DNA from 3 places in the Clostridium carnis genome. Region 3 is predicted to be linked to each of the others. Evidence: a T-box and tRNA genes for the amino acid it is inferred to sense, from the RefSeq annotation. Region 3 holds a T-box; the other regions hold tRNA genes.
The links. A T-box is a leader RNA that pairs with one kind of tRNA and senses whether it is charged. The one in region 3 lies ahead of alaS (alanine--tRNA ligase), so its partner is inferred to be a tRNA-Ala.

Region 1 (5,291 bases), 1.3 Mb from region 3:
GCCAAGGCATTCACCATGCGCCCTTTGTAGCTTGACCTATTAAGGTTCTCTTATTACAAAGAGTTAATTTATTTTCACAAAGAATATTTTTCTTGGCTTGTTGTCACTTCTCAATTAGCTTTCGCTAAAAAAGTTGTTTTTAATTCATGTGCAATTTTCAAAGAACAATAAGATTGCATAACAATCTTATATTTTTGAAGGATTTTGGTCCTTCAAAATTGAACAGAAGTTAAGATACCATATCTTTTGAATACTAGTTAAACGTCTTGTTAACTAGATTTCTCCATAGAAAGGAGGTGATCCAGCCGCAGGTTCTCCTACGGCTACCTTGTTACGACTTCACCCCAATCGCTGACCCTACCTTAGGTCGCTGCCTCCTTGCGGTTAGCTCACGAACTTTGGGTATTGCCAACTCTCATGGTGTGACGGGCGGTGTGTACAAGGCCCGGGAACGTATTCACCGCGACATGCTGATTCGCGATTACTAGCAACTCCAGCTTCATGTAGGCGAGTTTCAGCCTACAATCCGAACTGAGACAAGTTTTATAGTTTAGCTCCACCTCGCGGTATTGCATCTCTTTGTACTTGCCATTGTAGCACGTGTGTAGCCCTAGACATAAGGGGCATGATGATTTGACGTCATCCCCACCTTCCTCCCGGTTAACCCGGGCAGTCTCGCTAGAGTGCTCAACTAAATGGTAGCAACTAACAATAAGGGTTGCGCTCGTTGCGGGACTTAACCCAACATCTCACGACACGAGCTGACGACAACCATGCACCACCTGTCATCCTGTCCCCGAAAGGACTTCCTCGATTAAGAGTAATGCAGGAGATGTCAAGTCTAGGTAAGGTTCTTCGCGTTGCTTCGAATTAAACCACATGCTCCGCTGCTTGTGCGGGCCCCCGTCAATTCCTTTGAGTTTTAATCTTGCGACCGTACTCCCCAGGCGGAATACTTAATGCGTTAGCGGCGGCACAGAGGTCATGACAACCCCTACACCTAGTATTCATCGTTTACGGCGTGGACTACCAGGGTATCTAATCCTGTTTGCTCCCCACGCTTTCGAGCCTCAGCGTCAGTTACAGTCCAGAGAGTCGCCTTCGCCACTGGTGTTCTTCCTAATCTCTACGCATTTCACCGCTACACTAGGAATTCCACTCTCCTCTCCTGCACTCTAGACTTCCAGTTTGAAATGCAGCACCCAGGTTGAGCCCGGGTATTTCACATCTCACTTAAAAGTCCGCCTACGCTCCCTTTACGCCCAGTAAATCCGGACAACGCTCGCCACCTACGTATTACCGCGGCTGCTGGCACGTAGTTAGCCGTGGCTTCCTCCTCGGGTACCGTCATTATCGTCCCCGAAGACAGAGCTTTACGATCCGAAAACCTTCATCACTCACGCGGCGTTGCTGCATCAGGGTTTCCCCCATTGTGCAATATTCCCCACTGCTGCCTCCCGTAGGAGTCTGGGCCGTGTCTCAGTCCCAATGTGGCCGATCACCCTCTCAGGTCGGCTACGCATCGTCGCCTTGGTGAGCCGTTACCTCACCAACTAGCTAATGCGCCGCGGGCCCATCTTGTAGCGGATTGCTCCTTTAATTACTGCTTCATGCGAAGCTGCAATATTATGCGGTATTAATCTTCCTTTCGGAAGGCTATTCCCCTCTACAAGGCAGGTTGCCCACGTGTTACTCACCCGTCCGCCGCTAGGTTTGTTTCCGAAAAAACTCTCCTCGCTCGACTTGCATGTGTTAGGCACGCCGCCAGCGTTCGTCCTGAGCCAGGATCAAACTCTCACTAAAAAGTTTAATCTGCTTGCTCAAATTACTTTGAGTCTTAATTTTAAGACTTTCAAAAGAATTGCTGGTTATACTTAACTTTTATTCTGTTCAATTTTCAAAGACCATTTTCTCTTCGCCGCCCTCAAGCGACTTCATTATCTTAACATCTTTAAGATTTTATGTCAATACTTTTTTTAAACTTTTTAAAATTAAATTCTAATTTATATTTAAGTTTTAAAGTTTGACATTTGTAGTGCTCTCTCTCGAGAACATGATTTATATTATCATTTTAATTTTAAATAGATAGTGTATATTTTTCTATTAATAAGAATTTAATACGTAAATTCTCTATTTTTCTACATTATTCTATATATTTCTTATATTGATACACTAGGATAAGTTTTCTTGTAATTATTCCATTTTATATTAAATATATATGGTTTTACTTCAAATTAAATTTATACATTATTACAGTATAACTCTACAAATTTGCAAATTATAGGTTACGCTCTTTATGTTGGAGTTAGATTTAATTATTTATATGAATATTTACTTAATATTATCTATAATTTATATTTAGTAATTATTAACTACTAAAATATTTCTTCTTAAACTTAAAATATTTTAAACATTTATAAGTAAAATTCTTTTTTTTGCTTTTAATATTAAAGTCTTTTTTTAATTTCTTAATTGATTAATTTAATAATATTTGTTAATTATACATTTAAAAGTATATCCTTAAATAATTAAAATATACGAAAAAAAAGCTACGAAATAATTCGTAGCTTTTTGGTGGAGGTAAAGAGATTCGAACTCTTGACCCCCTGCGTGCAAGGCAGGTGCTCTCCCAACTGAGCTATACCCCCAAAAATGGTGGACCTTCAGGGACTCGAACCCCGGACCTACCGGTTATGAGCCGGTTGCTCTAACCAACTGAGCTAAAGATCCTAATAACCTAGCGACGTTCTACTCTCCCACACAGTCACCCGTGCAGTACCATCGACGCTGTAGAGCTTAACTGTCCTGTTCGGAATGGAAAGGAGTGTTTCCTCTACGCCATCATCACTAGATGGTTTGAGATTCTAAATCTTTGATTCAGTTTCTTCTTTTTAATTTTCAGAGTTTGTTCTCTGAAAATTGCACATGAATGAGAGCCAAAATTCTTTGATTTTATTTCTCGAATTTACTCAGCTGTGCTGAGTTTTCTTCTTTTTTATTGGTCAAGCCCTCGACCTATTAGTATCAGTCAGCTAAATATGTTACCATACTTACACCTCTGACCTATCAACCTTGTGTTCTTCAAGGGGTCTTACTAGCTTATGCTATGGGAAATCTCATCTTGAGGGGGGCTTCACGCTTAGATGCTTTCAGCGTTTATCCCTTCCCGACTTAGCTACCCAGCTATGCTCTTGGCAGAACAACTGGTGCACCAGAGGTCAGTCCATCCCGGTCCTCTCGTACTAAGGACAGCTCCTCTCAAATTTCCTACGCCCGCGACGGATAGGGACCGAACTGTCTCACGACGTTCTGAACCCAGCTCGCGTGCCGCTTTAATGGGCGAACAGCCCAACCCTTGGGACCTACTACAGCCCCAGGATGCGACGAGCCGACATCGAGGTGCCAAACCTCCCCGTCGATGTGGACTCTTGGGGGAGATCAGCCTGTTATCCCCGAGGTAGCTTTTATCCGTTGAGCGATGGCCCTCCCACGAGGTACCACCGGATCACTAAGCCCGACTTTCGTCCCTGCTCCACTTGTAGGTGTCGCAGTCAGGCTCCCTTCTGCCTTTGCACTCTTCGAACGATTTCCGACCGTTCTGAGGGAACCTTTGGGCGCCTCCGTTACTTTTTAGGAGGCGACCGCCCCAGTCAAACTGCCCACCTAACAATGTCCCGTCACCAGATTCATGGCGTCCGGTTAGAACCCCAATACTGTCAGGGTGGTATCCCAAGGTTGACTCCACCAAGGCTGACGCCCTAGTTTCTCAGTCTCCCACCTATCCTGTACAGACAATATCGGAATTCAATGCTAAGCTACAGTAAAGCTCTACGGGGTCTTTCCGTCCAATCGCGGGTAGCGAGCATCTTCACTCGCACTACAACTTCGCCGGATTTGCAGTTGAGACAGTGCCCAAGTCATTACGCCATTCGTGCGGGTCAGAACTTACCTGACAAGGAATTTCGCTACCTTAGGACCGTTATAGTTACGGCCGCCGTTTACTGGGGCTTAAGTTCACACCTTCGCTTGCGCTAAGTGTTCCCCTTAACCTTCCAGCACCGGGCAGGCGTCAGCCCCTATACATCAGCTTACGCTTTAGCAGAGACCTGTGTTTTTGCTAAACAGTTGCTTGGGCCTATTCTCTGCGGCCTACTCTCGTAGGCACCCCTTCTCGCGAACTTACGGGGTCAATTTGCCTAGTTCCTTAACTGCAATTCTTCCGATGGCCTTAGGATTCTCTCCTCACCTACCTGTGTCGGTTTGCGGTACGGGCACTATTTCTCTCTCTAGATGCTTTTCTTGGAAGCATGGAATCAGATACTTCGGTCACTTGGACCTTCCCCATTACGCCTCAGAATTGTTAAAGCGGATTTGCCTACCTTAACTTCCTAAACGCTTAGACTAGCATTTCCAATCGCTAGCACATCCTATCCTTCTCCGTCACACCATCGATAATAACGATAATAGTGGTATCGGAATATCAACCGATTGTCCATCACCTACGCCTTTCGGCCTCGGCTTAGGTCCCGACTAACCCTGGGCGGACGAGCCTTCCCCAGGAAACCTTAGGTTTTCGGCCTGTAAGATTCTCACTTACATCTCGCTACTAATGCCAACATTCTCACTCGTAATCAGTCCACCGCTCCTTACGGTACGACTTCAGCCCGATTACGACGCTCCTCTACCGCTGAAGTAAACTTCAGCCCGTAGCTTCGGTGGTAAGTTTGAGCCCCGGACATTTTCGGCGCAGGATCTCTCGACTAGTGAGCTATTACGCACTCTTTCAATGAGTGGCTGCTTCTAAGCCAACATCCTAGTTGTCTTAGAAATCCCACATCCTTTTCCACTTAACTTACACTTTGGGACCTTAGCTGACGATCTGGGCTTTTTCCCTTTTGACCACGGATCTTATCATTCGTAGTCTGACTGCCGGACTCATAGTATATGGCATTCGGAGTTTGATAAGGTTCGGTAAGCGATATGCCCCCTAGCCCATTCAGTGCTCTACCTCCATTACTCATATCCGACGCTAGCCCTAAAGCTATTTCGAGGAGAACCAGCTATCTCCGAGTTCGATTGGAATTTCTCCGCTATCCACAGCTCATCCCATGCTTTTTCAACAGCAACGTGGTTCGGTCCTCCACGGGGTTTTACCCCCGCTTCAACCTGGCCATGGATAGGTCACCCGGTTTCGGGTCTACGGCATGCAACTAGTCGCCCTATTAAGACTCGGTTTCCCTTCGGCTCCGTACCTTAAGTACTTAACCTTGCTACATACCGTAACTCGTTGG
Region 2 (5,291 bases), 1.5 Mb from region 3:
GAAATGAGGAGTGAGCCGCACAGCATATTATAATATGTGAGCAGTGAAGCGACGAAATTGACGAAGTAATGCGAAGTTAATAATAAAATGAAGTTAGGTCAAGCTACAAAGGGCGCATGGTGAATGCCTTGGCATCAGGAGCCGATGAAGGACGTGATAAGCTGCGATAAGCTTCGGGTAGGCGCACATAGCCAGTGATCCGGAGATCTCCGAATGAGGAAACTCACATGGGAAACCCCATGTATCCTGTAGTAAATACATAGCTACAGGAAGGTAAACCCAGGGAACTGAAACATCTAAGTACCTGGAGGAAGAGAAAGAAAAATCGATTTTCTTAGTAGCGGCGAGCGAAAGGGAAAGAGCCCAAACCAGAGATTTATCTCTGGGGTTGCGGACAGAACATTAAATAAGCAAATTTGTAACCGAAGATAACTGGAAAGTTAAGCCGTAGAGTGTAATAGCCACGTAGGTAAAACGAAGAAGCTTAGAGTTCTGATCCAGAGTACCACGAGACACGTGAAACCTTGTGGGAAGCAGGGAGGACCACCTCCCAAGGCTAAATACTACCTGATGACCGATAGTGAAGCAGTAGCGTGAGGGAAAGGTGAAAAGAACCCCGGGAGGGGAGTGAAATAGAACCTGAAACCGTGTGCCTACAACCGGTCAAAGCCCCATATGAGGGTGATGACGTGCTTTTTGTAGAACGAGCCAACGAGTTACGGTATGTAGCAAGGTTAAGTACTTAAGGTACGGAGCCGAAGGGAAACCGAGTCTTAATAGGGCGACTAGTTGCATGCCGTAGACCCGAAACCGGGTGACCTATCCATGGCCAGGTTGAAGCGGGGGTAAAACCCCGTGGAGGACCGAACCACGTTGCTGTTGAAAAAGCATGGGATGAGCTGTGGATAGCGGAGAAATTCCAATCGAACTCGGAGATAGCTGGTTCTCCTCGAAATAGCTTTAGGGCTAGCGTCGGATATGAGTAATGGAGGTAGAGCACTGAATGGGCTAGGGGGCATATCGCTTACCGAACCTTATCAAACTCCGAATGCCATATACTATGAGTCCGGCAGTCAGACTACGAATGATAAGATCCGTGGTCAAAAGGGAAAAAGCCCAGATCGTCAGCTAAGGTCCCAAAGTGTAAGTTAAGTGGAAAAGGATGTGGGATTTCTAAGACAACTAGGATGTTGGCTTAGAAGCAGCCACTCATTGAAAGAGTGCGTAATAGCTCACTAGTCGAGAGATCCTGCGCCGAAAATGTCCGGGGCTCAAACTTACCACCGAAGCTACGGGCTGAAGTTTACTTCAGCGGTAGAGGAGCGTCGTAATCGGGCTGAAGTCGTACCGTAAGGAGCGGTGGACTGATTACAAGTGAGAATGTTGGCATTAGTAGCGAGATGTAAGTGAGAATCTTACAGGCCGAAAACCTAAGGTTTCCTGGGGAAGGCTCGTCCGCCCAGGGTTAGTCGGGACCTAAGCCGAGGCCGAAAGGCGTAGGTGATGGACAATCGGTTGATATTCCGATACCACTATTATCGTTATTATCGATGGTGTGACGGAGAAGGATAGGATGTGCTAGCGATTGGAAATGCTAGTCTAAGCGTTTAGGAAGTTAAGGTAGGCAAATCCGCTTTAACAATTCTGAGGCGTGATGGGGAAGGTCCAAGTGACTGAAGTATCTGATTCCATGCTTCCAAGAAAAGCATCTAGAGAGAGAAATAGTGCCCGTACCGCAAACCGACACAGGTAGGTGAGGAGAGAATCCTAAGGCCATCGGAAGAATTGCAGTTAAGGAACTAGGCAAATTGACCCCGTAAGTTCGCGAGAAGGGGTGCCTACGAGAGTAGGCCGCAGAGAATAGGCCCAAGCAACTGTTTAGCAAAAACACAGGTCTCTGCTAAAGCGTAAGCTGATGTATAGGGGCTGACGCCTGCCCGGTGCTGGAAGGTTAAGGGGAACACTTAGCGCAAGCGAAGGTGTGAACTTAAGCCCCAGTAAACGGCGGCCGTAACTATAACGGTCCTAAGGTAGCGAAATTCCTTGTCAGGTAAGTTCTGACCCGCACGAATGGCGTAATGACTTGGGCACTGTCTCAACTGCAAATCCGGCGAAGTTGTAGTGCGAGTGAAGATGCTCGCTACCCGCGATTGGACGGAAAGACCCCGTAGAGCTTTACTGTAGCTTAGCATTGAATTCCGATATTGTCTGTACAGGATAGGTGGGAGACTGAGAAACTAGGGCGTCAGCCTTGGTGGAGTCAACCTTGGGATACCACCCTGACAGTATTGGGGTTCTAACCGGACGCCATGAATCTGGTGACGGGACATTGTTAGGTGGGCAGTTTGACTGGGGCGGTCGCCTCCTAAAAAGTAACGGAGGCGCCCAAAGGTTCCCTCAGAACGGTCGGAAATCGTTCGAAGAGTGCAAAGGCAGAAGGGAGCCTGACTGCGACACCTACAAGTGGAGCAGGGACGAAAGTCGGGCTTAGTGATCCGGTGGTACCTCGTGGGAGGGCCATCGCTCAACGGATAAAAGCTACCTCGGGGATAACAGGCTGATCTCCCCCAAGAGTCCACATCGACGGGGAGGTTTGGCACCTCGATGTCGGCTCGTCGCATCCTGGGGCTGTAGTAGGTCCCAAGGGTTGGGCTGTTCGCCCATTAAAGCGGCACGCGAGCTGGGTTCAGAACGTCGTGAGACAGTTCGGTCCCTATCCGTCGCGGGCGTAGGAAATTTGAGAGGAGCTGTCCTTAGTACGAGAGGACCGGGATGGACTGACCTCTGGTGCACCAGTTGTTCTGCCAAGAGCATAGCTGGGTAGCTAAGTCGGGAAGGGATAAACGCTGAAAGCATCTAAGCGTGAAGCCCCCCTCAAGATGAGATTTCCCATAGCATAAGCTAGTAAGACCCCTTGAAGAACACAAGGTTGATAGGTCAGAGGTGTAAGTGTGGTAACATATTTAGCTGACTGATACTAATAGGTCGAGGGCTTGACCAATAAAAAAGAAGAAAACTCAGCATAGCTGAGTAAATTCGAGAAATAAAATCAAAGAATTTTGGCTCTCATTCATGTGCAATTTTCAGAGAACAAACTCTGAAAAAAGTATTGACAAACATTACTTTAAACAATATAATAGTAATGTAATCTGGTGGTGATGGCGTAGAGGAAACACTCCTTCCCATTCCGAACAGGATAGTTAAGCTCTATAGCGCCGATGGTACTGCACGGGTGACTGTGTGGGAGAGTAGGACGTTGCCAGGTCATTAGGATCTTTAGCTCAGTTGGTTAGAGCAACCGGCTCATAACCGGTAGGTCCGGGGTTCGAGTCCCTGAAGGTCCACCATTTTTGGGGGTATAGCTCAGTTGGGAGAGCCCCTGCCTTGCACGCAGGGGGTCAAGAGTTCGAATCTCTTTACCTCCACCAAAAGAAGTTATGTTAATTCATAGCTTCTTTTTTTTATATAAATTTTCTTATTGTAAGTTTAAAAATACTAGAAAATAAGTATGTAAAAGTATGTATAATATAGATATAAAAATGTCGAAAAAAATTAGAATATTTCTAAAAATTTAATTAGGAATACTTAAGTATATACTATATAATTAATTATATGGAAAGGTTTAAATATAAATACTTTTAATAGTTATTTAAAAATTGAAGAAAAAATTTAAAAGGGGTTATCCTTAGGTTGGGAGTGTTTTGTGTGGGGAAGAAGGATGAATTAGAGGAAAAGATAATAAACTTAAAACTAGAAAAAAGAGAATTAATTTTAGCTGGAAAAAATACTAATAAAATAGATGACCTAATAAAAAAAGTAGAGGAAGAATTGAAAGAGTTTTTAGAAGTTTTTAAGTAGTTAAATATTAATAATAATAAAGAATTTATTAAGATAATAATAACGTTTTTAGGTAGAAATCAATAAAATAGTAAATCCATAATTATAAAAAGTTTTACTTCTTATAATTATGGATTTTATTTTTAAAATATAACATATATTAAAAAAAATAAGCATATTAAATTTGTAAGAGATATTGTTCTCATTATATACCATTGTATAAAGAGGGGAGTTGTAAGAATATGATAAGGACAGTTGTATGTGAAAAGGAAGGGTGTAGTAGCAATAGGTTTTATATTCAAAATAAAGATAATAGATTAGAATTGATATGTAATCAATGTAAAGCTAAATACCAATTGGATATTAGCCAACATGATTTTATAATGTTACCTAATTGTTCAAAGTGTAATAATGAAATATTTAAAGTTTTTAAAGATACAGAAAAGAAATCAGTTTATGCTAAGTGTATTGAGTGTGGAGGAATTCCTGAAAAAGTATATATAGATTCTGATGGAATACAAGTATCATATGAAGGGAAATTACTTAATAGTATAAAGGAAACAATGGAATTAGTGGAACAAAGAATGCATAATTTAGAAGTTAATGTAAAGGACTTGGAACAAGGTCAAGGATTATTAGAACAATCTTTAGCTTATATTAATAGATATTTAGTAAATCAAAATTAGATTGTGTAAATATAGTTATATATAGTGTATAATTATATTTATACTATTAGATAAACTAAGGGAGAAGATAGATGAATAGAAGCAAAAAGATGATATCCTGGAGTATGTTATTAATTTGGATGGGAATTATATTTTTAATGTCTCATCAACCAGGAGAGATTTCAAGTAATCAAAGTGAATTAGTATTAAAGGTATTTGCTTTCTTTGGAATAAATCTAAATAGTTATTTTGGAGAATTAGCAACATTAGTAATTAGAAAAACAGCGCATTTTACTGAGTATCTTATTTTATTTTTATTAGTATATAGAGTATTATGTTTATATATATTAAATTCTAAAGCTAGAATATATGCTATTGCATTTGTATTCTTATATGCTTGCACAGATGAACTTCATCAATATTTTATACCTGGACGTGCTATGGCTTTTAAAGATGTTTTAATAGATACAACAGGAGGTATAATAGGATTTATATTTATAAGTATAATTAATAGGGGAAAAGAAAAACAGGCTATATCAAAATAAGTTTGATATAGCCTGTTTTATTATTTTACTTCTGTTATATATGATGTTACATATCCATACTGTTTGAGAGCTGAAATTATCTTTTGCATTGGTGAGTCATTAGAATAAGTATATATTAAATCAGTATCTGTAAATTTTAAATTTATAAAATCAAGTTCTTTAGTGGGATGATAAAATAAACTCATTAAAGCTCCAGCGTTATAATCAATAGATAAACCTCTTATTATATTTGATGGATCAAGTT
Region 3 (5,291 bases):
AATTAATTATGGGAAAGACAATAGAAGAGGCGTGGGAATTATCTAACAAAGCTGTAGCTGAAGCTTTAGATGGTCTTCCACCAGTTAAAATGCATTGTTCAGTTCTTGCAGAAGAGGCAATTCATAAAGCAATAAATGATTATAGAAAATCACAAGGATTAGACCTTTGGGATTTTGAAGAACATGATGACATCCATGATCACGTTCATGGACATGAAGAATAACAGGTAGATATATGAAGAAAAAGGTAGTTGTAGGTATGAGCGGCGGAGTGGATAGTTCCGTCGCTGCATATCTTTTAAAGGAACAAGGATACGATGTTATTGGAGTTACTATGAAGCATTGGGAAGAAGATGACGATTTTGTTGAAAGAGAGGGTGGATGTTGTTCGCTTTCAGCAACAGAAGATGCTAGAAGAGTAGCAGATAAACTAGGTATTCCTTTTTATGTACTTAATTTTAAAGAATCATTTAAAGATAAGGTTATAGATTACTTTGTTCAAGAGTATATAGAAGGAAAGACACCTAATCCATGCATTGCATGTAATAAGCATATAAAATTTGATGAATTTTTAAGAAGAGCTAAAGGTATAGGGGCTGACTATGTAGCGACAGGGCATTATGCTAAAATAGAAGAAAAAGATGGAAGATTTTTATTAATTAGAGCAGATGATAATAAGAAGGATCAAACTTATGCATTATACAACTTTACTCAAGAACAGTTAAGTCAAACCTTAATGCCTTGTGGTGAATTTACAAAAGATAAAATAAGAGAAATTGCCAAAGAAATAGGTCTTGCAGTCCATAACAAAAAAGATAGCGAAGAAATTTGCTTTATTCCAGATAATGATCATGGTAGCTATATATTAAAATTAATGCCTAATAAAGTTAAGGAAGGCAATTTTGTTGATAAAAATGGAAATATTTTAGGAAAACATAAAGGAATAGTTTATTATACAATTGGTCAAAGAAAGGGGTTAGGTCTTGCACTTGGAAGACCAGTTTTTGTTACAGATATAAACCCTAAAACAAATGAAGTAGTTATTGGTCCGGAAGAAGATATATTCAAAACAGATTTAGTAGCTAAGGATGTTAATTTCATTCCTTTTGATAACCTAGAAGGAGAACTTAAGGTAACAGCCAAAGTAAGATATCAAGCACAACCGTCAGAAGCAATTATTTCTCCATTATCAAATGGTAGAATAAAGGTATCATTTAAAGAAAAACAAAGGGCGATAACTAAAGGCCAATCAGTTGTTTTTTATAATGGAACAGAAGTTGTTGGCGGAGGAATTATAGAAAGACTCATATAATTTGATATAGTAGTTTAAATTAAAATTCTCGCATAAATTGTGAGAATTTTTTTTGGTATTTAGGGGAGAATATAAAAGTAAGATTTTACTTTTATTTAAATAATATATAAAGGTTAAGATTATTTTAATTATTATAAATTTAGGAGAGGTATCTATGCTGAAAACAAAGGACTTTTATTTGGTTAAGGTTTATGATTTGAAAGGAAAATATCTTGGGGTTATAGATGATTTATGTATAAATTTTAATGAAGGTAAGATAGATGGTTTTTTTATTTCAAACTTTTCATTATTCTCAAAAAAAAATTATGTAAGAGTAGAAGATATAGTTTCATTAGAAGAAGTTTTAATAACAAATGAAATTGTATCATATAAAGGTTTGAGTTTTAAGAGTATAAAGGATTTAGATATAATAGACAAATTTAATATTATGAGGGGAGTTTTAGATGATTTAATTATAGAAAAAGAAATGTTATATATAAGAGGGTTAGTTATGAGCTCAGGAATATTTGATAAAATGATTAGAGGAAAAGAAATACTTCTTTTAAAAGACTGTGTTCTTGGTGAAGATTTTATATTATATGAGGGAAGCGATGAGGTAAGGCTACAAACTATACCACATGGTACAAATAATGTTAAATTACAAGAAGTATAAAAAAATAATAAATAGTACTGTAATTATTCTTTTGAGCTTAATAATAATTTTTATATATTTAAAGTTTAATACATTTAAATCAATTGTAAATATAATATTTATAGGTTTTATATTTGCATATGGTTTAAAGCCAATTAGAGATGCTTTAAGTGAAAAATTTAAATTATCTAAAAGGATTTCCTCAATATCTCTTATAATGACAATATTAGTATCAATAATTTTAATATTTTATTTAGTTATTCCTCAGCTGTTAAGGGAAGGAATGAATTTTGGAGCTATTTTAGATAATCTTGATACATATATAAATAGTTTAGCAAGTAGGTTTAAGTTAAGTGATATAGAATTTTTTGAAAAAGTATACTCTCAAATAAACGATGAAATAAATAGAGTTTTAGGAAATTTAATAAATAATTCAGTAGAGAATATATTTGTGGGATTTGAAAATATAGTTTCATTTGCAATAGTTCCTGTAGTTACATATTACTTTTTAGTAGATGGTGATCTTATATATAATAAACTTTTATTGATACTACCAACAGAAAAAAGAGTGGTTGCTAAAAAGGCAATGGGAAATATAGATAGAATACTTTCAAGATATATAATGAGCCAGTTACTCTTATCAGCAATAATAGGAGCATTAACTTTTATTATTTTAATAATTTTAGATGTTAAATTTGCTTTAATACTTGCAATATTAAATGGAGTACTAAACATAATTCCGTACTTTGGTCCTATAATTGGGGGCTTTCCAGCAGTTTTTATAGCACTCTTAGATTCTCCAAGCAAGGCTTTATGTACAGTTATTGCTGTATTTATACTTCAACAAATAGAAGGGAATATATTATCACCTAAAATAACAGGAGATAGTACAAATATGCACCCAATAATAATAATAATATTGCTTCTTGTAGGAGAAAAACTTGGTGGATTTGCAGGAATGATTTTAGCGGTACCTTTAGGAGTAATTGTAAAAGTTATCTATGATGATATTAATGATTATTTGTTTTAAGAGCTCTTGAAAAATAATTGACATATTTTAATAAATAAACTATAATTTCATTGAAATATAACAAAATTTAATATTAAGTGATGATAAGAATAAGTAGATATTGTTGATGATATATTAGAGAGGAAGTGTTTGGTGAAAACTTCTTACATTACAATATTGAAGCTATCTTGGAGCTTATATTTTCTAAGTGATGTATTAACATAATACATAATTAGGGTGGTACCGCGGAATTAATGTTTTCGTCCCTTTAGGCTTATTAGGGATGAAAACTTTTTTATTTATAAAAGTAAAGAAATAATAATTATAAAATTAGAAATAGTATTTTATGATTAAGCAGATTTAAATTATTGGAGGAAGATAGATATGAAATTTATGGGCGCAAATGAATTAAGAGAAGCTTATTTGAACTTTTTTGAAACTAAAGGACATTTAAAATTAGAAAGTTTTCCTTTAGTACCTAAAAATGATAATTCATTATTATTAATAAATGCCGGCATGGCACCCCTTAAACCATATTTTACAGGATTACAAGAACCACCAAGAAAAAGAATTACAACGTGTCAAAAATGTATAAGAACTGGGGATATAGAGAATGTTGGTAAGACATCAAGACATGGTACTTTCTTTGAAATGCTTGGAAACTTTTCTTTTGGAGATTACTTTAAGGAAGAAATTATTCCTTGGGCATGGGAATTTATCACAGAAACATTACAAATACCAAAAGATAAATTATATGTAACTATTTATTTAGAAGATGATGAAGCTTTTGATATTTGGTGTAAAAAAACAGATGTAGATCCTAAAAGAATATTTAGATTAGGAAAAGATGATAATTTTTGGGAAATTGGAGTTGGACCATGTGGCCCATGCACAGAAATTCATTTTGATAGAGGAAATGGAGAAATAACAACAGTAGAAGAGTTTATTAAAGCAAGTGATGAAGATAGAGTTGTTGAGTTTTGGAATCTTGTATTTACTCAATTTGATAAGGATGAAGAAGGAAATTATAATAAACTTGCAAATCCTAATATAGATACAGGAATGGGACTAGAAAGAATCGCAACTATAATGCAAGGAGTTAACAATATATTTGAAATTGATACAGTTAAAAATATATTACAAAAAGTATCCTCTTTATCTGGTGTTAGATACGGAGAAGATAATCAAAAGGATATATCTTTAAGAATAATTACAGACCATGTTAAATCAGTTACTATGCTTATTTCAGATGGAGTGCAACCAAGTAATGAGGGAAGAGGTTACGTTCTTAGAAGACTTTTAAGAAGAGCCGCTAGACATGGAAGACTACTTGGAATAAAAGGATTATTCTTAACTGATATAGTAGAATCAGTTGTAGAGAATTATGGAAAAGCTTATCCTCAATTAAATGAAAATAAAGATTATATAGAAAAAATAGTTTCACTAGAAGAAGAAAGATTTAATGAAACAATAGATGCTGGTATGAATATATTAAATGGATATATAGAAGAAATGAAGTCATCAAATGAAACTATTTTAAAAGGGGAAAAGGCATTTAAACTATATGATACTTATGGATTCCCTATAGAACTTACTGAGGAAATATTAGAAGAAAAAGGTTTAAAAGTTGATCATAAAGCTTTTAAGAAAGAAATGGAAGAACAAAGAAATAGAGCAAGAAATGCTAGAGGAGAATCATCATACATGGGTAGTGATGAAAATCCTATTAATAAGATAGATGCTTCTATAAATACTGAATTTATAGGATATTCACAAATGAAAACAGATGCACAGGTATTAGTTATTGCAGATGATAATAAGTTTAAAAATGAATTATTAGAAGGCGAAAAGGGATATATAGTTACAGATGTTACAACTTTCTATGCAGAAATGGGTGGTCAAGTTGGAGATAAAGGAACAATTGTAGGTGAATGTGGAGAAGCTTATGTTTATAATACTAAGAAAAATGTAGGTGGAAAAACAATTCATTATGTTAAAGTAACTAAAGGATCAATAAAGGTTGAAGAAAAAGTAAAATTAAATGTTGAAACCTTAAGAAGATCTAATATATGTAAAAATCACACTGCAACTCATATGTTACATGAAGCTTTAAAGGAAGTTGTAGGTAAACATGTAAATCAAGCCGGATCTTATGTAGATGATGAAAGATTAAGATTTGACTTTGCTCACTTTAAAGGTTTATCAGAAGAAGAAATAGATAAAGTTGAAGAACTAGTAAATACTAAGATTATGGATGTATTTACTGTTAATACAGATCTTATGTCACTTGATGAAGCTAAAGCTTGTGGTGCTATGGCATTATTTGATGATAAATATGG

Region 1: it has a tRNA-Ala gene. The T-box ahead of alaS (alanine--tRNA ligase) is inferred to sense a tRNA for this amino acid. The anticodon was not compared.
Region 2: it has a tRNA-Ala gene. The T-box ahead of alaS (alanine--tRNA ligase) is inferred to sense a tRNA for this amino acid. The anticodon was not compared.

What each region holds. Positions count from the first base shown of each region.
Region 1 is NZ_BAAHYS010000001.1:1,331,907-1,337,197, forward strand. Features, by position in the region: rRNA gene ACYQ1T_RS06125 (23S ribosomal RNA) at 1-37, opposite strand, end outside; rRNA gene ACYQ1T_RS06130 (16S ribosomal RNA) at 290-1,803, opposite strand; tRNA gene ACYQ1T_RS06135 (tRNA-Ala) at 2,573-2,648, opposite strand; tRNA gene ACYQ1T_RS06140 (tRNA-Ile) at 2,654-2,730, opposite strand; rRNA gene rrf (5S ribosomal RNA) at 2,736-2,852, opposite strand; rRNA gene ACYQ1T_RS06150 (23S ribosomal RNA) at 2,999-5,291, opposite strand, start outside.
Region 2 is NZ_BAAHYS010000001.1:1,096,526-1,101,816, reverse strand. Features, by position in the region: rRNA gene ACYQ1T_RS05085 (23S ribosomal RNA) at 97-3,001, shown strand; rRNA gene rrf (5S ribosomal RNA) at 3,149-3,265, shown strand; tRNA gene ACYQ1T_RS05075 (tRNA-Ile) at 3,271-3,347, shown strand; tRNA gene ACYQ1T_RS05070 (tRNA-Ala) at 3,353-3,428, shown strand; gene ACYQ1T_RS05065 (hypothetical protein) at 3,706-3,858, shown strand; gene ACYQ1T_RS05060 (hypothetical protein) at 4,080-4,523, shown strand; gene ACYQ1T_RS05055 (VanZ family protein) at 4,595-5,047, shown strand; gene ACYQ1T_RS05050 (DUF2334 domain-containing protein) at 5,068-5,291, opposite strand, start outside.
Region 3 is NZ_BAAHYS010000001.1:2,599,612-2,604,902, forward strand. Features, by position in the region: gene nifU (Fe-S cluster assembly scaffold protein NifU) at 1-224, shown strand, start outside; gene mnmA (tRNA 2-thiouridine(34) synthase MnmA) at 236-1,312, shown strand; gene ACYQ1T_RS12545 (PRC-barrel domain-containing protein) at 1,467-1,964, shown strand; gene ACYQ1T_RS12550 (AI-2E family transporter) at 1,930-2,973, shown strand; T-box leader at 3,045-3,223, shown strand; gene alaS (alanine--tRNA ligase) at 3,337-5,291, shown strand, end outside.